4 regions of the Bacillus paramycoides genome follow, and region 1 is predicted to be linked to each of the others. Evidence: riboswitches for the same ligand, from Rfam matches in the RefSeq annotation. Region 1 holds a riboswitch; each other region holds the start of a gene.
What was found. Region 1 has a riboswitch for S-adenosylmethionine ahead of metQ (methionine ABC transporter substrate-binding lipoprotein MetQ). Riboswitches for the same ligand answer to the same signal wherever they lie in the genome.
Positions count from the first base shown of each region.

Region 1 (5,897 bases):
TGCCGGAGCAGGAACAGCGATCGTCATCTTTATGTTTTTCTTTCAAGGACAATTAAAGAGCACCGACTGGGTTTCTATTATGATGATGCCAATGTTTGGTTTAGTCGGCGGATTAGGTGCAGCTATCATCATTTATCTGTTTTCTTGGAAAAACGGTAAGTTAGATTCGCAGCGTCTTTTATTAACAGGGATTGCAATTGGATCAGGATTTGGAGCATTTTCTATGTACCTATCACTCAAAATGAAGTCAACTGATTTCGAGATGGCTGCAGTTTGGGTATCGGGAAGTATATATAATGCAAACTGGAAGTATATTGTTGCAATGTTGCCGTGGCTTATCATATTAATTCCGCTTATACAAAAGAAAGCTTATTTATTAGATTTATTTCAATTGGAAGAAACGAGTATTACAAGTTTAGGTGTTTCAGTAGAAAGAGAGAAATCTATTTTACTACTAAGTAGTATCGGACTTGTTAGTGCATGTGTTGCTGTTTCAGGAAGTATTGGTTTCATTGGACTAATGGCACCGCATATAGCGAAAAGACTTGTCGGCATTCAGCATAAGCATATCATTCCTACGTGTGGAGTAATCGGTATGTTCCTTGTAATTGCTTCAGACTTTATTGCAAAAACAGTCTTCACACCTGTAGAGTTACCAGTGGGAATCGTTATTTCTATTGTCGGCGTACCGTATTTCTTATATTTACTTTATAAGGCGAAAGCGTAAGAGGAGGAATAAAAGTGAGTATTTTAAGTGCAAAAAATTTAGAAACGAGTTATGAAAAGCTTACAGTGTTTCGCGATTTAAATGTGGAAATACAAGAAGGAAAAGTAACGACAATTATAGGACCAAACGGGTGCGGTAAATCTACACTGTTAAAAACAATGGGAAGAATTTTAAAGCAAAAGAGCGGTAAAGTCTATTTACAAGGACAGGATTTAAATACAATTCCAACGAAAGAAATTGCGAAGCAGTTAGCTTTACTTCCGCAAACTCCAATTGCACCAGGAGAGCTGAAAGTAGAAGAATTAATTTCTTATGGACGCTATCCACATCGAAATAACGTAAATAAGTTAACTTCAAAAGATAAAGAGATGATTGATTGGGCCTTAGATATAACGAAAACATCTGAATTTAGAACGAGACAAATAGCAAATCTATCTGGTGGTCAAAGGCAAAAGGTATGGCTAGCGATGGCTTTAGCACAAGAGACAGAAGTGTTACTACTAGATGAACCAACAACATATCTTGATATGTCTCATCAATTAGATGTATTACAAATTGTGGAGAGGTTAAATAAAGAACATAATTGTACGGTCGTAATGGTACTACACGATATTAACCATGCAGCAAGGTTTTCAGATGAGATTATTGCAATGAAGGAAGGGGAAATCGTTACAACTGGTATCCCAGAAGAAATCATAACAAATGAAGTGTTAAAAGAAGTATTTCATATTGATGCGCGTGTCATGATTGATCCGTATAATGGGTCTCCTGTTTGTTTTGGGTACGATAGCGTTGGACTTCAAGAAGAGAAAGTTGAAATATATGTAATGAGTTAAAAAGGGGGGATATAAGATGAATACTACGATTGAAAAACAGCAGATTATAACATCTAATACGGAACAGTGGAAAATGTATTCGAAAATAGAAAGTAAGGAATATCAAATTTATATTTCAAAGCCGAGGCAACCAGCACCAGAGTCAGGCTATCCTGTTATATACGTATTAGATGGCAATGCCTTTTTTCAAACATTCCATGAAGCGGTTAAAATACAATCAGTTAGGGCAGAAAAAACAGGTGTTTCACCAGCCATTATAGTAGGTATTGGTTATCCGATTGAAGGGGCATTTTCAGGTGAAGAAAGATGCTATGATTTTACGCCTAGCGTAATTTCAAAAGATGCGCCTTTAAAACCAGACGGTAAACCGTGGCCTAAAACAGGAGGAGCAAATAATTTCTTTACTTTTATTGAAGAAGAATTAAAGCCGCAGATTGAAAAGAATTATGAGATTGATAAAAGAAAACAAACGTTATTTGGGCATTCACTAGGTGGTTTATTTGCTTTACATATACTATTCACAAACGCAAATGCTTTTCAAAATTATTTTATTAGTAGTCCGTCTATTTGGTGGAATAATCAATCTGTTCTTGAAAAAGAAGAGAATTTTATAAATGAATTAAACAGTGCCAAGTTTGAAACGGGAGTGTTCCTTACAGTTGGATCACTAGAACGAGAGCATATGGTTGTAGGGGCAAATGAATTATCAGAGCGCCTTTTCCAAGTAAAACATGATCAGTTTAGATTTACGTTTTATGAAGCTGAAGGGGAGAATCACGCATCTGTTGTGCCGACTTCTTTAAGTAAAGGGTTAAGATTTATTAGTCACGTATAATTTGGAATGATTGTCTAATAAAATGCAAACGAAAGGCTATGGGGAAATTCTCCATAGCCTTTCGTTTGTTCAAGTAGAATTGTCCTTTTTGAAAGTTTTGTTTCAACTTTTCGTCTAAAGAGACAAAAAGTTGTCACAATTCGGTCACAATTAGCATAAACATAAAATAGACGAAATGAACTTATTTCCAAAAAGGCTTAGTTCATTCCATTTATGATTAGTGGAGCTAAAAGAACGGATTAAAAGTTCACTATATTCTCAAGGAGGTAGATCGTATGAAAACTATTCTCGCTATCGCTGGGCTTATTTGGGTTTTATCACATGGCATTCCAATTTATGAGGGAGAACAAATTCGCAGTGCTCTAAATAAAAATTTTAATGAATATCACGTTATTGATCGGCAAGATAATGTTGTGACAGTTCGTGTAAATGACTGTTTTCATACGGTAACCGTTGAAGGAACTTCAGTAGTGAATGATACAAAAGTATGTGATCAGCAATAATTATATATAGGAAGAAAGAAGTCTCAATTTATACGTGTGGATTGAGACTTTTATATTTGTGATTGAAGTTTTTTTCATAAACAATTATTGACATAACGAGTTTATGTTGATAAAATTCAATTCATAAAATATAGATAATTTAATAGATTTCGAATCAGATGAAAATTAAATCTGATTTCTCTTATCCAGAGAGGTGGAGGGACTGTGCCCTATGAAACCCAGCAACCATCAATTTTTACATTGAAATGGTGCTAATTCCTGCAAAGCAAATGCTTTGAGAGATGAGAGAAAGGGATAGTATCGATATATGCATACAAACCTTTCTGCTCATTCTAAGGGCAGAAAGGTTTTTTGTTGTTCAAATGTGAGTGAAGACTATTCTGAGGGAAAATAGAGCGATTTATACAGTCCGTGTGCAGGAGGAATAACGATGTGAAAATCAATGAACCAATTTGTGCATGTCCTAGTGTTGTTCTAATAAAATGGATTATTGATTTGTTACAGCGTGAATTAATAAATAAATACATAAAAGAAGAAGGGTGTTTACAACATGAAAAAACTATTACTATCAGGACTTATTACAACGACAATTTTTGGTTTAGCTGCTTGTGGAGGAAAAAGTGAAGATAAGCTTGTTGTTGGTGCTTCTAATGTACCTCATGCAGTTATTTTGGAAAAAGCAAAACCATTACTTGAGAAAAAAGGTGTAGAACTAGAAATTAAAAAATTCCAAGACTACGTATTACCAAATAAATCATTGGCGAATAAAGAATTAGATGTAAATTATTTCCAAGGTATTCCGTTCTTAGAGAAAGAAATGAAAGACAAAAAATATGATTTTGAAGTAGCTGGAAAAATACACATTGAACCAATCGGTTTATATTCTCAAAAATATAAAAATCTAAAAGAGCTTCCAGATGGTGCAACAATTATTATGAGTAATGCAATTACTGATCATGGACGTGGTTTAGCGATTTTACAAAAAGAAGGTATTTTAAAAATTAAAGATGGTATAGATCCTGTAAAAGCAACCGTAAAAGATATTGCAGAAAATCCGAAAAATTTGAAATTCAAAACAGACATTGAGCCTGGTTTATTAACACAAATGTATAAAAATAAAGAAGGTGATGCTATTTTAATTAATGCTAACTATGCAATTGATGCAAAATTAAATCCAAGAAAAGATGCAATTGCGATTGAAGGTAAGGATTCTCCATATGTAAACGTAGTTGCAGTTCGTAAAGGTGACAAAGATAAGAAAGAAATTAAAGCACTTGTAGAAGTATTGCATTCGAAAGAAATTGAAGATTTTATTAATAAGGAATATAACGGTGCTGTTATTCCTGTAAAAGAATAACTTTGAAAACTAAGAAATTGTACTCTTTACAACTACGTATTTTATAACTGATGAAAATTAATTATTTTATTAAGGGCTACTAAGGTAGCCCTTTTATATTTGCAACGAGAAATTGTTAGGGAATGTACATTAATGGAGGCTTTAGTTGAAGAACATAGCACAAAAGTGAATAAACATTTTACTTTATTAAGTTCTGATGGAGAATGTAATGTTTTTTTGAAAAAGGAAAGGGTATCATGAAAATTGAGACTGAGAAGCTAATAAATTGTTAAGAATAAGCTTAGAGCGGAAATATACTCATATGGGGTATCATACATAGATAATTAATGCTATAATTGGTATACTCGTAAAAGCAATTGTTTTATTGGATGAAGAGAAACTTTAAGAAGGTGATAATATGGGTCATAAAGAGCATGAAGCGGTAACACATAGATCAGAAAAAGAAAAAGAACAAATTATAAATAGATTAAAGAGAATTGAAGGACAGGTCCGCGGTATTCAAAATATGATTGAAAATGATCGCTATTGTGTGGATATTTTAGTGCAAATTTCAGCGATTAATGCAGCGATGAAAAAAGTAGGAATGGGTGTATTAAAAAACCATACAAGTCATTGCGTTTCAGGTGCTATTAAAGATGGCAATGGTGACGAAGCAATTGAAGAATTAATGACTGTATTTGAACGTTTTTCAAAAGCGTAAAAACAAGCTAGTATGTAACTGGCTTGTTTTTTGTTTACTTTCATATAAGGTTTCGGGGTATTGATGTGAAAAAGTGTATGTAAAATAAACTTTTAGAAAATAATTGAAAAATCATGATACAAAACCATTGATTACCTTAGGGGGGTATGGTAAGATGTAATTGTGATTAACAAACAATGAAGAAACAAGAGGAGGATTTTAAATGGAACAGTTAACATTAAAAGTTGAAGGTATGTCTTGTGGACATTGTGTAAATTCTATTGAAAGCAGTGTGAAAGAACTAAACGGTGTTGAACAAGTGAAGGTTCAATTAGCAGAAGGCACTGTTGAAGTTACTATCGACTCATCAGTTGTAACGTTAAAAGATATCGTTGCTGTAATTGAAGATCAAGGATACGATGTTCAATAATTATTTTTTAGATATGGAAATAAATCGTACTTTATAGAAAGTACGATTTATTTTGCTAATAATTATACCTCATAAGGGTATATAGAGGTGAGAGACATGAATGAACAGAAAGAGGCCAATCTTCAAATATCAGGAATGACATGTGCGGCATGTGCGAATAGAATTGAAAAAGGTCTGAAAAAAGTAGACGGTGTTCATGATGCAAATGTAAATTTTGCACTTGAAAAAACAAAAATAATGTATGATCCTCAAAAAACAAATCCGCAACAATTTAAGGAAAAAGTTGAATCGTTAGGATATGGAATTGTAAGTGATAAAGCTGAGTTTACTGTTTCAGGGATGACATGCGCAGCATGTGCGAATAGAGTAGAAAAGCGTTTAAATAAGTTACAAGGTGTGAACGGAGCGACAGTAAATTTCGCTTTGGAATCGGCTACAGTAGATTTTAATCCTGATGAAATTAATGTAAATGAAATGAAGAGTGCAATTACGAAATTAGGATATAAATTGGAAGTGAAATCAGATGAGCA
Region 1 is NZ_CP152427.1:3,559,589-3,565,485, reverse strand. It holds gene AAG068_RS18300 (FecCD family ABC transporter permease) at 1-727, shown strand, start outside; gene AAG068_RS18295 (ABC transporter ATP-binding protein) at 742-1,563, shown strand; gene AAG068_RS18290 (alpha/beta hydrolase) at 1,580-2,398, shown strand; gene AAG068_RS18285 (hypothetical protein) at 2,674-2,901, shown strand; SAM riboswitch class I at 3,080-3,189, shown strand; gene metQ (methionine ABC transporter substrate-binding lipoprotein MetQ) at 3,452-4,258, shown strand; gene AAG068_RS18275 (metal-sensing transcriptional repressor) at 4,656-4,958, shown strand; gene copZ (copper chaperone CopZ) at 5,161-5,367, shown strand; gene AAG068_RS18265 (heavy metal translocating P-type ATPase) at 5,464-5,897, shown strand, end outside.

Region 2 (5,897 bases), 2.2 Mb from region 1:
CCAATGAGCTCGTTCATTCGTTACTTTTTGAAAGAGTCCAGCTTGCTCCTCTAATCGCCGAGCAAGACCGATTACTTTTCGTTCCACTTCATGAAATTCGTCATCTGCGGTAAACGAAACATCGCTCGGAAAATTCCCTCGCTCTACTTCAAATAGAAACGTATTTAATCCTTGTATACGCTGCTCTATATAGTAACCGATTGCATATCCTACAATTCCCCCGATAAGTAAACTTGTAGTCATAATAAACAAGCCAATTGGAACAGAAGCGATGGATTCCTTCCATAATAAATCATATACTTGTTGCTCGCTCTTCCATACATATACAATTGTACAAATGAGTGCGATACTAACAGAGGACAACATAGAATAACGAATATACATCCACGAAATATTTTTTTGTTTCTTCATTATACTTTCCTCACTTCCGTATCGCCTACGACAAGCGAAGAAATAATTTTAATACGACGAGGAGCCTCTTTATACTGCTCTGTTCTAAATGTAACATTGCGGTTAAACCCTGTCTCTTCATGTCCTGGCAAAAGCACCCGTCCGACAATAACAGAATGATTTAAAGAAAGTTCAATATCATATGGCACATATAAACGAATATTACCAACGACACCTCGAATAACAATTACCGTTTCTCCTTCTGGAATCATAGCAGTTGTTAAATCTATTTCCACATCGCAAGCACCATATTGAACATTAATATCCTCAAGTTCATAAATATGATCCATCATTCGTACATTACCTACAAACATATTTTTCAAATATGGTTCTGTACGATATATTTGTTTCTCTTCGTCTATAATCCCTTTTTCTTTAATTTCAACCTTCATTGCTTTTTGCTTATGTCCTTGTTTAATCAATTGATAACCAATTAAAGCTAAACAAGCGAATACGACAAGAACAAATGCTGCTGATGAAAATAAGAAGAATAAAAATACGATACCGCCAACAAATAAAAATACATTTCCCCGTACATAACGATTCTTTTTACGATAATGTCTTCCAAACATAAGCATAATAAATGCAAAAATGAGACCACCTGGTTCAAAATGTCCAAGTATCATATCAAGAAAAAGACCGAATCCAAATATGATGAGGAGCATCCCCATTAATTGTGTTTTTGAAAAATGTTTCTTCATTTCAGCTCCCCCCTTCTTGTCACATATACATAGAAGAAAAGGCATTGCTTTCCAACACCTTTTCTCCTATCACTATATCATAAGCCTGTTTTATAATATACTACTATTATTTTGTTAACGACACATCATTTTTTTCCTTCATTTCACGCTCAAGCTTTGCAATCTTCATATCAAATGTGTCACGTTCATGTTCCTCATTCATACGAGTTTCTAAGTCGCGAATATGATCCTCAATTTCTTCAAATCGTAAGAATGGATTATTTTCATCCATTTTATGCATCGCAGTATTCATACGGCGATTTGCATGCGCCATATTTTCACGTGCCATTAATTCCATACGCTTTGCGTGCATTTCTTTTAATTTATTTTTCATTTCAGAAAGACGACGCTCTAACTCATCAATTTGCTCTACAACACCTGCATACATTTCTTCTAATCGAGTTACTTGCCCTTCATAATAAGCTACTTCCTCTAAGGCACGCTCATGTAGTTGTAGTTCGCCTGCTTCTTGAGCAATGATTGCTTGCTTTGATCTTTTATTAACGAAATATCGCGCTTGCTCAAGTTCACGAGCAAAATTAGATTTTAATGTTTTATGACGCTGAATTAACTTCTCAATTTTTGTTATTTCACGCTCACTATCGCGTAAATACTGGTTTAACATAGCGATTGGGTTTTTTCTTTCTTTCTCATCTAATACATTATGAAAATCTGCTAAAATTGCATCGCGTACACGTCCGAATAAAGATTGTTTCATTATAATCTTCCTCTCTTCTACTTTATAAATTTGATTTATTTTATATTAGTTTTTCATTAACTTGTTCCACTCATCTTCAAAGTTGCTATATGGTTTAGAACTTTCTGGAGCAGAATCAACAACTACATCTTTTTCTTTTTTCCACTCACGGTATCCGTAGTATAAAACTACTAATGCTGCAATACCGATTAATGCTGGGGAATGAGAAAGGGCGATGGACAAGCCGATTAAACCAACAATACCCCAAGCTAACTTTCCAAAAAATGATTGTGCTCGCACAAATGATTTATAGCTCCAGTACACAACTCCTGCTCCAATTGCGAATCCTATAATACCAGCAAGACTGCCAAGAGCAATTAAAGCTAAAATACCAGCCGCGATAAACGCTAGAAATTGTTTCATCTTGTGCTTGCCTCCCTTCGATTTGATACTCTTATCTTAACTATTTTTTCTTTTTTCCATAACGAGCTTAAGAACCGTTTTTGACTCAGACTTAAGACCGAGTTGCATTCAGCCTTTTGTAAAAACATACGGTAGGATAGAATCATTCACTCTTTTTCCGCACATAAAAAGCCGCACAGAGAACATTCTCTGTACGGCTTTCGTTACAATTCATAAACTTCATTTTCATTATGCTGTTTTATCATACTCTTTCTTTCCCGCTACTTTAGAAAACCTCGGGAAACCAATTAATATAGAAATGATTCCACATACTCCAACTAAGATCGGATAAAACGCATATGGTAACAATTCAATCGGAGATAACGCCGCAAACCCTGCTGCCGTTAACATTTGCGCACCATACGGAATTAATCCTTGCACACAGCATGAGAAAAGATCTAATACACTCGCTGATTTACGGGGATCAATTTCATATTGATCTGCAATGTTTTTCGCAAGCGGACCTGTAAAGATAATAGAAATCGTATTATTCGCTGTACACATATTCGTCATACTTACTAAGCCAGCAATACCGAACTCTGCTCCTTTTTTTGAACGAATGTTACGAGTTAAAATATTCATTAAATATTGAATGCCACCATTATATTGAATCAGTTCGACCATACCGCCAATTAAAATAGCAAGTAGTACTAACTCCATCATACCGCCCATTCCAGTCGTTACACTTTTAAAGAAACTCTCTAACGTGTAACTGCCATCTAAAAGACCGATAACGCCAGATAGTACAGTTCCACCAGTTAACACAATAAGTACATTCCAGCCAAGTAATGCTGTAATAAGTACTCCTGCATACGGTAAAATCTTTATCCAGTCAAAGCTATGCGCTTTAATCTGTGTGTCGCTTCCTAAAGTAACGATTACTAATAATACAATTGTAATAATAGCCGCTGGTAATACAATTAAAAAGTTCGTTTTAAACTTATCTTTCATTTCTGTTCCTTGCGAACGTACAGCTGCGATTGTTGTATCTGAAATAAATGATAAATTATCACCAAACATCGCTCCCCCAACAACAGTAGCCATCGTAAGTGCAATGGAGATATCAGTTTGCCCACTAATACCTACAGCAATTGGTGCTAATGCAGCTATTGTTCCCATTGAAGTTCCCATCGCTAATGAAATAAATGCTCCTATAACAAAAATTCCAGCTACGATAAATCCTTGCGGTAAAATGGATAACGCTAAGTTAACTGTAGAATCAACGCCGCCCATCCCTTTTGCTGTTTCAGAAAATGCTCCTGCTAGGACAAAAATTAGAACCATAATCATAATATCTGGGTTCCCTGCACCTTTAGCAAATCGTTCTACTTTTACATTAAAACTTTCTTTACGATTCATTGCTAAAGCCACTCCTACAGCAATTGAAATTGCTACAAGTATCGGCAATTTATAGAAATCACCTGTAATAATTCCAGAACCAATAAATAGCGCCAAAAATATCCCAAGTGGTAATAAAGCCAAACCATTTCCTCTCGTTTCTTTCAAAGTACCATCTCTCCCTAGTTTCAACCTTTTTCTAATGAATAATAAAAGACCTCTTCCAATGAGAAGAGGTCTTATACATCTATAAGAAACACTCTTCTCATCTTTCAAGCACATGCTTGCTGGATTTGGCACAGCACTCTGAAATCGAGTCCGCTGCCGAGGCATCGTAGGGCCAGTCCCTCCGCCTCTCTTTATAAGAAGGTTTCATATTTATTTTTTAATAATAATTTCTTCCCTAACTTTACTCGCTTACAAAACAAAAGTCAATTATTTTTTGTATAGATTTTTTTGGTAATTATACAAAAATTTGAATACAACAATCATTTTAACTTTTTGATTTCTTCTTCCAATATTGAAATCCAATAAAATTCACAATTTTTTATTGCATCTATGATCCATTTCGTAGTGTACCAAGCCAACTCATACTCTTCTTTTGTAACATCGCCACTTTTATAAGCATCCTCTAGCTCATCTTCATCCAATATATACATTTTACCGTTCGGTAATAACACTACATCTAAATATAAATCATCAAAATACGGTAAACCACGTTCGTCTATTTTATATTCTTTCGCCACATCGATATAATATTGTACTAATTCTTTTTGATCATCTAACATAGCGGTAATCGCAAAGTTTTTCCCGTCTATGAAATACTGAATCCACGTATACCGATTGCCAGCAATACAAAGCTCTTTTCCATCATATTCTTTACAACTAGGTTCTCTCACCTTTTTTATTTCTAATATTCCTAGCATCCCCTCTTCTATTTGCTTAACCGTATAATCCCTCTCTATTAGTCGCTTCCACGAAGAACCGTCACCATATTTACGTTTCATTTCGTCTGCTCCCTTTCTATATAGAAAAGCCCCCACATATTATGTGAGAGCTTGTTCAAATTATAATTAAGCTGCTTGCTTATTAGAAATTTCTTTCAAGTAGGCTTGTCCTTTTTCAGCGTCATACTGACCTTCCCACTTAGACATAACTACAGCTGCTAAAGAGTTACCTACAACGTTAACTGCTGTACGAGCCATATCTAAAATACGGTCAATACCAGCGATAAAGGCTAAACCTTCAGCTGGAATACCTACTGTACCAAGTGTCGCTAATAATACAACGAATGATACGCCCGGTACACCCGCAATACCTTTTGATGTAAGCATTAATACAAGTAATAATGTAATTTGTTGTGTAATAGATAAATCAATACCGTACATTTGCGCTAAGAAAATAGCTGCAATTGCTTGATATAAAGTTGATCCATCTAAGTTAAATGAATAACCTGTCGGAATAACGAAAGATGTAATTGCCTTTGGACAACCGAACTTCTCCATCTTCTCCATGATTTTTGGTAAAACTGTTTCTGAACTTGCTGTAGAGTATGCTAAGATCAGTTCGTCTTTTAAAATCTTAAAGAATTGGAAAATGTTAATTCCAAATATTTTCGCTGTAATTCCTAATACGACTACAACGAAGAAAATCATTGCTCCGTATACTACAATTAATAATTTCCCTAATGGAATTAATGAAGAAAGACCAAATGTAGAAACTGTAACTCCAATTAGTGCAAACACACCAAATGGTGCAAATTTCATAACTTGGTTTGTTACATAAAACATTGCATCAGCTACACCTTGGAAAAATTGAAGAACCGGTCTTCCTCTTTCACCAATTGCCGCTACACCTAAGCCAAATAATACAGAGAAGAAGATAATAGCAAGCATATCTCCGTCAGCTAATGACTTCACAATGTTCGTTGGAACAATATTTACAAATGTATCTGCAAATGAATGACTTTGTACTTGCTCTGTCGTATGTGTATATTTCGAAATATCTGTCTTTGTTAACTGCTCCATATTTACGCCTTTTCCTGGTTGGAAAATATTCGCAATTAATAGACCAACAATAATTGCAATTGTTGTAATAATTTCAAAGTAAATAATTGTTTTTCCGCCTAGTCGACCTAATTTTTTAACATCGCCAACACCAGCAACCCCAACAACAATACTTGCTACAACAATCGGTACAACGATCATTTT
Region 2 is NZ_CP152427.1:1,388,862-1,394,758, reverse strand. It holds gene AAG068_RS07255 (sensor histidine kinase) at 1-411, opposite strand, end outside; gene liaF (cell wall-active antibiotics response protein LiaF) at 411-1,151, opposite strand; gene AAG068_RS07245 (PspA/IM30 family protein) at 1,258-1,908, opposite strand; gene AAG068_RS07240 (hypothetical protein) at 1,954-2,310, opposite strand; gene AAG068_RS07235 (Na+/H+ antiporter NhaC family protein) at 2,539-3,855, opposite strand; SAM riboswitch class I at 3,950-4,055, opposite strand; gene AAG068_RS07230 (DUF402 domain-containing protein) at 4,176-4,694, opposite strand; gene gltP (glutamate/aspartate:proton symporter GltP) at 4,761-5,897, opposite strand, start outside.
Region 2: linked by a shared signal. The riboswitch ahead of AAG068_RS07235 (Na+/H+ antiporter NhaC family protein) and the one ahead of metQ (methionine ABC transporter substrate-binding lipoprotein MetQ) in region 1 are both predicted to bind S-adenosylmethionine.

Region 3 (5,897 bases), 1.6 Mb from region 1:
TTTCTCATTCTCAATATCACGGAATGTCTTATAAAAACTCGTTAAATGTTCCTGTGCTACATTACGGGATAAATGTGATTCCATATGAAGTAAATGAACATCTAATTGCAACGGTGTATTGCCAATTAAACGAAGTAATTGCGCTTCTGTTTCTTGCTTTGTAGGCATTAAATTTAATATAGCAATTTTCAAGGCCCGTATATCTTGTGTCTCTGCTCGCTCCTTCGTCATTACAAAAATATTTTCCTCCTGCAACACTTTGCGAGCCGGTAAATCTTTATCAATTATGATCGGCATGTTGTTTGCCTCCGACTAACGCTGCTTCTAAATCGGCAATAATATCCGAAACATCTTCTATACCAACCGATAAACGAATTAAATCTGATGTAACGCCAGCTAAACGTTGATCTTCAGCACTTAATTGTCTATGCGTTGTACTAGCGGGATGTATAACGCAAGTTCGCGCATCAGCTACATGCGTTACGAGAGTTGCTAGTTTTACATTTGCGATAAATTCTTTCGCTGCTTCTAATCCTCCCTTAATGCCGAATGTTAAAACCCCACTAGCACCTTTCTTCAAATACTTTTGTGCTAACGAATAATTTTCATTACTATCTAACCCTGGATAATTCACCCATTCAATACGATCATGGTTAGCAAGCCACTTAGCAACTGCAAGAGCATTTTCACTATGACGCTCCATTCGTAAATGCAGTGTTTCTAAACCGATATTGCTAATATAGGCATTGAATGGGCTCATACAGTTTCCGTAGTCTCTTAATAATTGAACACGTGCCTTCACAATATAAGCTGCTGCACCAAAATTTTGAACGTAACTTACGCCGTGATAACTTGGATCCGGTTCAACTAGTTCAGGATATTTCCCATTTTTCCAATCGAAGTTCCCTCCGTCAATGACAATGCCGCCTAACGAACTCGCATGACCATCAATATATTTCGTCGTAGAATGAACGATAATATTTGCTCCATGTTCAAATGCTTGGCATAAATAAGGAGTTGCTAATGTATTATCCACGATAAAAGGCACTTCCAACTCTTTCGCTGCATCTGAAAGTTCTTTGAAATTTAAAACGTTCATCGCTGGATTTCCTAGCGATTCTGCATAAACGAGTTTCGTCTTATCATTAGCAAGGGCCACAATTTCATCAGCAGTTAAATTCGGATTAAAGAATGTAACATCAATACCAAGCTTACGCAAACTCACTCCAAATAAATTAAATGTCCCGCCATAAACTGTGGAAGAACAAAGCAAGTGGTCTCCGCTACTACAAATATTTAAAACAGCAAGCATAATAGCAGCCTGCCCAGAAGCCGTTGCAACAGCTCCTACACCACCCTCTAAATCCGCTAGCTTTTGCTCAAATGCAGCTAAAGTAGGGTTTCCAATACGCGTATATATATACCCTTCCGCCTCTAAGTTAAATAAGGCTGCTAAATCATCCGAAGTATCGTATTTATACGTTGTACTTTGATAAAGCGGTAAAACACGCGGTTCACCATTCTTTGGCGTATAGCCACCTTGCACACAAATTGTCCCTTTTCCCCATGATTCTCCCATCTCTCATTCTCCTTTCTTTTTATACAAAATAAAAAACTGCTCCTTTCCTGAAAACAAGAAAGGAGCAGTTTGAAAACACGCTCTAAAGGCTCTTTCTTATCTTTCAGGATTATTACCTGCAGGATTTGGCACAATTCCGTTATACGGCTGTTGCCAAGGTTTCATCGGGCCTGTCCCTCCACCTTTTCTTGATAAGACTATGCAATTACCGTTGATTTTATAGCAATAATTTCCTAATGTCAATCAGTTTGTCTGAATGTTCTAAATTAATTACGAAGAATTTAACATGCATAACAAAAGAAATATATTCCATATCTATGTGAAAAAGACCTTTCAAAACCCCTGATTACTATATAGAATTAAATAAGTAGTTTAACGTATACATTTCAAATTCTCACGAGACCTCAATATATTGAATAAGTCACCCTCTCAAAAAAATACTATACATATTCATTTAAAAGTAGCATATTTAATCCTTTTAACATTACAACTTACATAACGGAGGTATAACATGACAAACACAAAGGACATGCACTATATACTCGTCCTATACGGCACTCTTTTAGGCTCTATAGTAGGAGCAACAGTCTGGTTATTTTTAGTTACAATAAATATCGGCATTCACTTTATTTGGGAGTACTTACCTACTATTTTCGCTTCTCCCCCTTACTACACTATTTGCGTCACAACTATCGGTGGTATTCTCGTTGGTTTAACTCAAAAGTATTTCGGCACATATCCACGTCTTATGCCAGAAGTGATGGGTGAATACAAAGAAACAGGTAGAATTGAATACCGCTTTGTACATAAAGCTACTTTAACTGCGATTATCGTTTTAATCTTTGGAGCTAGCTTAGGTCCTGAAGCAGCACTTGTTGGCATTATTGGTGGACTTTGTACATGGGTAGGGGATCGTTTTACATTCGCCTTAAAGGGAATGAATGAACTAACAGAGGTTGGAATTGGTGCTACTTTAAGTGTAATTTTTAATGCGCCGCTATTCGGTTATTTAGCTCCAAATGAAAATGAGGGTGACCAAATTAATGAATTTTCTAAAGGACAAAAAGCAATTGTATATTTAGCTACTACTTTCGCTGGTTTTTCCATTTATTTATTACTTAGTAAATTCGATAATCGCGGATCCTTTATCGTTGATTTCGGAGAAGGTTCTCTTTCTCTTAACGAATGGATTGCCTTTCTACCACTTGCTAGTATCGGTGCTATAGTTGGATTCTTTTATTTCAAATTAGAATTCACATTAGAGAAATTAATCCATCCCTTAAAAGAATATAAACTAGCACTTGGAATTATTGGTGGTATTTTATTAGGAATTACAGGAACGTTTCTCCCGTACACGTTATTTTCAGGAGAACATCAATTAAAAGATTTAGTCGTGGAATGGAGCCATTTATCCTTCTGGGTACTACTTCTTTCAGGTGTTTTAAAATTATGTATTACTGCCGTTTGTTTAAATACAGGTTGGCGCGGCGGGCATATTTTCCCCATTATATTTGCTGGATCTAGTATTGGATATGCGATAGCGTCCATTATCCCGATAGATCCAATCGCTTCGGTAGCCATCGTCACGACAGCAATTTCAAGCTATGCATTAAGAAAACCAATTGCTATAACCTTACTACTACTCATGTTTTTCCCGCTCAATTTACTATTACCAATGCTTGGAGCGGCAGCGATTGGTAATACATTTCCACTTCCTAAAAACAGCGAAGCTACAAACGCATAAAAATAGGCAGTAGGGACAAAAGTTCCACTGCCTATTTTTATTACACATGCTGCTTCAACAGTGCATATAATTCTTCAAAATTTTGCACTTCATATGTTGGCATAATCTCGCTATGATTTGATTTCTTTTCTGGATTAAACCAACAAGTATCAATTCCCGCTACATATCCACCTTTAATATCAGCGCTTAACGAATCCCCAATAATGAGCCCTTCTTCAGGAGAAAAATTAGGAATTCGCTCAAAAACATAATCAAAATACTCCTTCATTGGCTTTTGATAACCTGTATCTTCAGAAACAAAAATATCTTTAAACATTGAATGTAATCCTGCATTACGCAAACGTTTATCTTGCGTTTTAGAAACACCGTTTGTCACTATATATAAATCATACTCTCCTTGAATTTGATTTATAAATTCAAATGCACCTTGTATGAGGTGATTCCCTTCCTCTAAGTAGTTGCGATAATTATATTCGAATAATATCCCATCTACTTCTTCCCCGTATTCTTTAAACAAAATCGAAAATCGTGTATTTACGACTTCATCACGATTTATTTCACCTTCTTCAAAAGCGGTCCAAAGACTTTTATTAATTTTTTTATATTGCGCTTCAATCTCGCTAGTTAGAGACATCCCTTTCTCTTCAAAAAGCATACGTAACGCCGTTTTTTCCGCCTTTTGAAAATCTAACAATGTATCATCTACATCAAATAATAGTGTTTTGTATTTTTTCATAAACCCCTCACACTCTCTTTTCTACAAAAACAAATTTAAGTAAATCGTATCATTCTTTCTTGTAAAAATAATAGGAGATATCTCATACTAAGTATGAGGTGAAAATATGAAAGTCAGCAAAAATAGCGAAGAAATCTCTCATTACATACAAACTTACAACTTCCATACTCTCTTTTCTTTTGACATCTTACCGTATGCTGAACTACATTCCTTTCAGGAGAGAGAAAAGATATGTAATGAAGGGGTTCATGTTCCTTATCTTTATTACTTAATTTCCGGGAAAGCAAAAATATATATGAGTCACAAAAACGGAAAGATCTCCTTAATTAACTTTATTCAAGCACCTTCGTTCATTGGGGAATTAGGATTAATTGGCGTGGAATCCGTCACGAAAACGGTGGAAGTAATCGAAGATTGTATATGCTTAGCGCTTCCTCTTAAAGATTGTCAGCATCTTTTGTTACAAGATGCTACCTTTCTACAGAAACTATGCAAATTTATCGGTAAAAAAACAATTACCCGAACAGAAAGTTATGCTAAAAATAATAGTTATCCATTCGAAAGCCGTTTAGCGGCATTTATTCTATTAACAGAACAAAATAACAGTTATACAGAAAAACATACCGAGGTCTCGGAATATTTAAATGTCAGCTACCGCCATCTTTTATATGTATTAAACCAATTTTGCCAACAACACTATTTAAAAAAAGACGGAAGAACCTATTACATACAAGATCGAATGCAATTGGAAAAACTGGCTGACGAACTTAAAATATAAAAAAGTAGCATTAACGCAGATCTGTTAATGCTACTTTTTTCGAGTGACGATTCTATTTTCAATTAAAATTTGCTTGCTACTTTAGCTGCTTCTTCAAGACCAGCTGCAATGATTTCTTCTGCTTTATCTGGGAATTGATTATGTCCTTCAATAACTACTGTTTCCATGTTTGTTGCGCCGAAGAAGCCCATCATGCTTGCTACATATTTAACAGCCATTTCTACTTCAGCTGCCGGGCCTTCAGAATATACGCCGCCGCGTGCGTTTAATAATGCAATCTTCTTATCTCCAATTAGACCAACTGGGCCTTCTGGCGTATATTTAAACGTTTTACCAGCTCGGTTTAAATAATCAATATATGTGTGTAGCACTGCTGGAATTGTTAAGTTCCATAACGGGAAACCGAAAACGACTTTATCAGCTTCTAGAAATTGATTTAAATACTTATCAGCAACTGCTACTGCTTTTGCTTCCTCTTCCGTTAAGTCAAATCCTTTACCTGCTTTGAATGTACCGTTAATCATATCGGCGCCTACATATGGTAGTTCTTCTTTATATAAATCTAGCTCTACTACTGTATCGTTTGGATGTGCTTCTTTATAGTTTGCTAAAAATGCCTCGTATAATTTCACACTAACTGCTTGTTCCGCTGGGCGGTTGTTTGCTTTTACAAATAAAACTGTTGCCATTATTTCTTCCTCCTACTACTCACTCGTATGTTGTTATATGCTTTCAAAAAAGGTATCCCTTGTAATTGTTGTTTTGTTGCTTACAAACATATTTTATCTTTATACCAAGATAATTTCGTCCTCACATAGACGTATTTTTCCATAAAAAAAGTCCACCTTCTAAAGGCGAACTAGGTCTTACGACTTTTGTCTTATACGACTCCATTTTTCACTGCATATAACGCCGCTTGCGTACGATCAGATAAATTCAACTTACTCAAAATACTACTGACGTGAGCTTTTACCGTTTTTTCTGTAATAACTAAAACAGAAGCGATTTCTTTATTACTCATCCCCTTCGCTAATAGTTGCAACACTTCATTTTCTCTTGC
Region 3 is NZ_CP152427.1:5,183,676-5,189,572, forward strand. It holds gene metA (homoserine O-acetyltransferase MetA) at 1-297, opposite strand, end outside; gene AAG068_RS26975 (bifunctional O-acetylhomoserine aminocarboxypropyltransferase/cysteine synthase) at 281-1,579, opposite strand; SAM riboswitch class I at 1,673-1,777, opposite strand; gene AAG068_RS26980 (chloride channel protein) at 2,091-3,323, shown strand; gene AAG068_RS26985 (YjjG family noncanonical pyrimidine nucleotidase) at 3,364-4,059, opposite strand; gene AAG068_RS26990 (transcriptional regulator YeiL) at 4,166-4,837, shown strand; gene AAG068_RS26995 (FMN-dependent NADH-azoreductase) at 4,900-5,526, opposite strand; gene AAG068_RS27000 (response regulator transcription factor) at 5,718-5,897, opposite strand, start outside.
Region 3: linked by a shared signal. The riboswitch ahead of AAG068_RS26975 (bifunctional O-acetylhomoserine aminocarboxypropyltransferase/cysteine synthase) and the one ahead of metQ (methionine ABC transporter substrate-binding lipoprotein MetQ) in region 1 are both predicted to bind S-adenosylmethionine.

Region 4 (5,897 bases), 570 kb from region 1:
TAATCCACTAACACCGTGCCCAGCTCTTTCGTGATGTTCACGCGGATTAAGAGACGCTAATGCAGCTTTCATTGCTTTTATATGTTCTGGCGTTGTGCCACAACAACCACCGATAATATTAACCCATCCTTCTTCAGCAAATCGCTTCACTTTTTCAGCGAGAGAAGATGGAGATTCATGATAATGTCCATCTTCATCAGGAAGACCTGCATTGGGATAACAAGAAATGTAACACTCCGACAAATCTGATAGGGAACGAATATGATCTCTCATAAACTCCGGACCAGTCGCACAGTTTAATCCAACAGATAATGGCTTCATATGTTCTACCGATAAGTAAAAAGCCTCAATTGTTTGCCCAGCTAGAGTCGTTCCCATCGGTTCAATCGTTCCCGAAATCATGATAGGTACAATTGTATTTAATTCGTCAAAAGCTGCTTGAATTCCAATATAAGCAGCCTTCACGTTACGCATATCTTGACTCGTCTCAACGAGTAATACATCCACTTCTCCCTTCAATAACCCTCTTGCCTGCCGCGTATAAGCTTCAATTAATTCGTCAAATGTTACACCACCAGTAACACTAATCGCTTTCGTTGTCGGCCCCATTGCTCCCGCAACGTATACTTCCTTCCCGCTTTCATTGACCGCTTGCTTCGCTAAACGTGCTGCCTTCTCATTTAGTTCCTCGTCTAAATGAGACAACTCATAATCACTTAATACAATATTTGTCGCCCCAAATGTATTTGTTTCAATAATATCTGCTCCAGCTTCAATATAAGCTTTATGAATCTTTAAAATGACATCAGGCCTTGTTTCTACTAAATATTCATTACAGCCTTCGTACTCTTCTCCTCCGAAATCTTCCGCAGTTAAGTCCTCTTGCTGAATCATTGTTCCCATTGCACCATCTAATATTAAGATGTTATTTTGTAATTTTTCTTCTATACATTTCATCAATTAATACCTTCTTTCACTTCTTGCTTTTCTCTCACATATTTAACGAGGTGTTCTGTAATTTCATATTTTAGAAATGGTGTAATAAGATAAATGCCGTTAAAATATTTCATCGCCGCATCGATCAACTCTTGAGAAATACGAATCCCTTCCTCAATTGCTGCCTCTTTCGTTTCATGTCCATCCATTCTCTCTCTTACTGCTTCAGGTAAAGTAATACCTGGCACCTCAAAATGAAGAAAATCTGCATTCCGTTTACTTATTAATGGCATAATCCCAATAAAAATAGGTTGTTCTAAATGCTTTGTCGCTTCATACACTTCTTCAATTAACGCGATATCATAAATTGGCTGCGTTAAGAAATATTCTGCTCCAGCATCTATTTTCCGTTCCATTCGCTTAACCGCTGCTTTTAAATGTCTTACATGCGGATTAAACGCACCTCCTACTGAAAACCTTGTTGCTGGACCTATTGATTTCCCTAAAATGGAGCGCCCATCGTTCATTTCTTTAATCATTTTAATGAGCTCAATAGAGGACAAATCATATACAGAAGTGGCACCTGGAAAATCACCAACGCGTGCTGGATCACCAGTTAAAGCTAACACTTCTTCCATGCCTAACGCTGATAATCCTAGTAAATGAGATTGTAGTCCGATGACGTTATGGTCTCTACACGTTAAGTGCGTCAATACCGGAATATCGTGTTTCGTTAATAATGCACCCATTGCCATATTCGAGACGCGAGGCGATGCTAATGAATTATCTGCTAGAGTAATAGCATCTGCTCCAGCTCTTTTCAATGCTCTTGCGCCTTCAAAAAAACGCTGTGTATCTAACGTTTTTGGTGGATCTAATTCCACTACTACTGTCGTTTGTTTTTTGGCTTTCTCTGCTAAAGTAATATGAGCTTTCGAACGTTTCTCATGCGTATGAACTACTTTCGGTCTTTGAATCGTATCTTTCTCTATTACAGGCGTAACATGTAAAGTGGCACGTTTCATGCTTTCAATATGTTCTGGCGTAGTGCCACAACAACCACCCAATAACCGAATACCTTGCTCAATAAATTTCGGTGTCATCGCTTCGAAATAAGCTGGACTTCCCTCATATACGTAACGTCCCTCCACATAATTCGGGAGACCTGCATTTGGATATGCTGACAAATAACCATTTTGCGGGATCGATATCATTTTAAAAGCTTCCGTCATATGAAGTGGCCCTAGTTGGCAGTTCAATCCAACAACATTTGCACCATAATCTAAAAGCTGTTTTAATATTTCATTTACATCATTTCCATTTTGAGTCGTACCTGCCTCATGTAACGCTAATTGCGCTACAATTGGAATATTCGTTTGTTTTCGTAACACCTGAACGGCATGAAGTAATTCAAACTCATCATAAAAAGTCTCTAATAGTAATCCATCAACCTGTTCTTCTAGTAAAGCACTTGCCTGCTCAAGTAACATAAATTCTCTTTCCATATCAGTTGTCGTAACAGCTCCGATATGTTTCATACCACCAATTGTTCCTAAAATGGCATTTCTGTCTGTAACAGATGCTTTCGCCAGTTTTACTGCTGCTCTATTAATTTCAGTAACTTGATTTTCTAAACCATACATACGTAATTTCGCTTCATTTGCTCCGTACGTATTTGTTTGAATTACATCTGCCCCAGCAGCTACATATTGCTTATGAATCGATATAATTAAATCCGGATCAGATATATTCAATTCTTCAAAACTACTTTGCAAGCCATGTGAATGTAATAACGTTCCAACCGCACCATCACCTATTACAATTCCTTTTGATAATAAATCTAGTAATTTCACCAATCTCCCTCATTTCTATCAATATAAAAACCCCCTCTTCATTTTGAAGAGGGGGACATAATCGATCCTCCTCTTATTATGCAAAACATTCGTTTTGCAGGTATTAGCACCGTTTCAAACATTTCGTTTGAAGGTTGCCGGGTTTCATAGGGCCTTTCCCTCCACCGCTCTCAATAAGAGTTTGTCTTTATTATTTTATTTATGTAGCTAAAAGGAAATGCGTTCCCCTTTTAACAATGTTTGTTAATTTTTCAATAAATTTAGCACGCACAAATGCAAAAGTCAATGACACTTGCGGAAAAATAAAAATTATTTAAAATAAAGTTGCAATTCAATTATCTTTTGTTGTAAAGTTAAAAATATAATAAAATTTCATACGAACATTCTTATCTAGAGAGGTAGAGGGACTGGCCCTATGACGCCTCAGCAACCATTAACATTTGTTAATAAGGTGCTAATTCCAGCAAATTGTGAAAGATTTGACAGATGAGAAGAAGACTCTATTCAAACCGAAAGCCTTCTTCCTTAGAAGGCTTTTTTTATTTTACATTCACTTAATTGTTAATTTAAAAAGGAGGAATTTTCACATGTCAACTATTGAAACAAAACTAGCACAAATCGGAAACCGAAGCGAAACTACAACAGGAACTGTTAATCCACCTGTTTATTTTTCAACTGCCTATCGTCACGAAGGAATTGGTAAATCGACTGGCTTTGACTATTCACGAACTGGCAATCCAACTCGCGGCCTGTTAGAGCAGGCAATTGCAGACTTAGAACACGGTGAACAAGGATATGCCTGTAGTTCAGGGATGGCAGCTGTTCTCCTCGTCCTGTCCCTATTCCGTTCTGGAGACGAACTTATTGTATCTGAAGATTTATACGGGGGCACTTATCGATTATTTTCTGAGCACGAAAAAAAGTGGAACGTTCGATGTAGATACGTAAATACACAGTCTATTAAACAAATTGAGCAAGCTATCACAACTGAAACGAAGGCTATTTTCATAGAAACTCCAACTAATCCATTAATGCAAGTTACTGATATTGCTGCTGTCGCAACTGTAGCGAAAAGACACGGACTACTTCTTATCGTAGACAACACGTTCTACACACCTTATATACAGCAGCCATTAACAGAAGGCGCGGACATTGTAATTCATAGCGCAACGAAATATTTAGGAGGACATAACGATGTACTAAGCGGACTTGTCGTTGCAAAAGGAAAGGAACTTTGTGAGGAAATCGCTCATTATCATAATGCATCAGGCGCGGTCTTAAGCCCATTTGATTCATGGCTATTAATTCGTGGTATGAAAACATTAGCGCTTCGCATGAGACAACATGAAGAAAATGCAAAAGCAGTTGTCGCTTATTTAAATGATGAAGACGGTGTGACAGATGTATTTTACCCTGGAAGAGGCGGCATGATCTCATTTCGTCTAAAAGATGAAACGTGGATTAATCCATTCCTACAATCTTTATCCTTAATTACATTTGCTGAAAGTCTCGGTGGTGTTGAAAGTTTAATGACATATCCGGCAACACAAACACACGCTGATATTCCTGAAGAAATTAGAACAGCAAACGGTGTATGTAATCGTCTTCTTCGATTTTCTGTCGGTATTGAAAATAGTAACGATTTAATTCAAGACTTACAGCAAGCCATTAAACTTGTAAAAGAAGGTGTAAGAATATGAGTTATTCTATAGATACACTTTTACTACACAACCAATATAAACATGACTCACAAACAGGAGCTGTTAACGTTCCCATTTATAATACATCAACATTCCACCAATTTGATGTAGATACGTTCGGGAAATATGACTATAGCCGCTCTGGTAATCCAACTCGCGAAGCGCTTGAAGATATTATCGCTTTATTAGAAGGCGGAACAAAAGGGTTTGCATTCGCATCAGGAATTGCAGCGATTTCTACTGCATTCCTCCTCCTTTCACAAGGTGATCACGTACTCATTTCAGAAGACGTATACGGAGGGACTTATCGAATGATAACTGAAGTTCTCTCCCGTTACGGTGTATCACATACATTTGTTGATATGACCAATTTAGAAGAAATAAAACAAAACATTAAGCCAAATACAAAACTCTTTTATGTAGAAACACCCTCTAATCCACTTTTAAAAGTTACAGATATTCGTGCTGTTTCTAAACTTGCAAAATCTATTGACGCCCTTACTTTTGTTGATAATACATTTTTGACACCACTATTCCAGAAGCCACTTGATCTTGGCGCCGATGTCGTTCTTCATAGTGCCACAAAATTCATTGCCGGTCATAGTGATGTTACTGCAGGATTAGCGGTTGTAAAAGATGCCGAACTCGCTCAAAAACTTGGATTTTTACAAAATGCATTCGGCGCTATTTTAGGTCCGCAAGATTGTTCTCTCGTCCTTCGCGGTCTAAAAACATTGCATGTACGTCTTGAGCACTCAGCTGCTAACGCCAATAAAATTGCACACTATTTACAAGAGCACAATAAAGTTCAAAACGTCTATTATCCTGGCTTACAAACACATCTGGGATTTAATATTCAACAATCTCAAGCTACATCAGCCGGAGCTGTCCTATCTTTCACTTTACAATCAGAAGACGCACTCCGCCAATTTTTATCAAAAGTTAAATTACCTGTCTTTGCGGTTAGTTTAGGAGCTGTCGAATCAATCCTTTCCTACCCAGCTAAAATGTCACATGCAGCACTATCGCAAGAAGCTCGTGATGAAAGAGGTATTTCGAATTCATTACTTCGGTTATCCGTCGGCCTTGAAAATGTTGGCGATTTAATATCCGATTTTGAAAATGCCCTTTCTTATATAGAAGAACCTGTAAATGCATAGAGAGAAAAGAAGATATGAAATGAAGCTTTCATATCTTTTTTTATGCTGTTTCGTATAGTTCATAAAAAAACAAAAGAGCACCATCTATTTTCAAGCAATAAATTAATTGATATATTAAAAAATAAAAAGGGGCAAAAATAATGGATACTTGTGCAGATGTCTTAATCGTTATCGATTTACAAAATGGAGTATGTTATAGCGAAGAACATTTATTTGACTTACAAAACTTACTTACAAAAGTAAATAAA
Region 4 is NZ_CP152427.1:4,129,135-4,135,031, forward strand. It holds gene metH (methionine synthase) at 1-957, opposite strand, end outside; gene AAG068_RS21365 (bifunctional homocysteine S-methyltransferase/methylenetetrahydrofolate reductase) at 957-2,789, opposite strand; SAM riboswitch class I at 2,860-2,969, opposite strand; SAM riboswitch class I at 3,173-3,282, shown strand; gene metI (cystathionine gamma-synthase/O-acetylhomoserine thiolyase) at 3,377-4,489, shown strand; gene metC (cystathionine beta-lyase) at 4,486-5,649, shown strand; gene AAG068_RS21380 (cysteine hydrolase family protein) at 5,790-5,897, shown strand, end outside.
Region 4: linked by a shared signal. The riboswitch ahead of metI (cystathionine gamma-synthase/O-acetylhomoserine thiolyase) and the one ahead of metQ (methionine ABC transporter substrate-binding lipoprotein MetQ) in region 1 are both predicted to bind S-adenosylmethionine.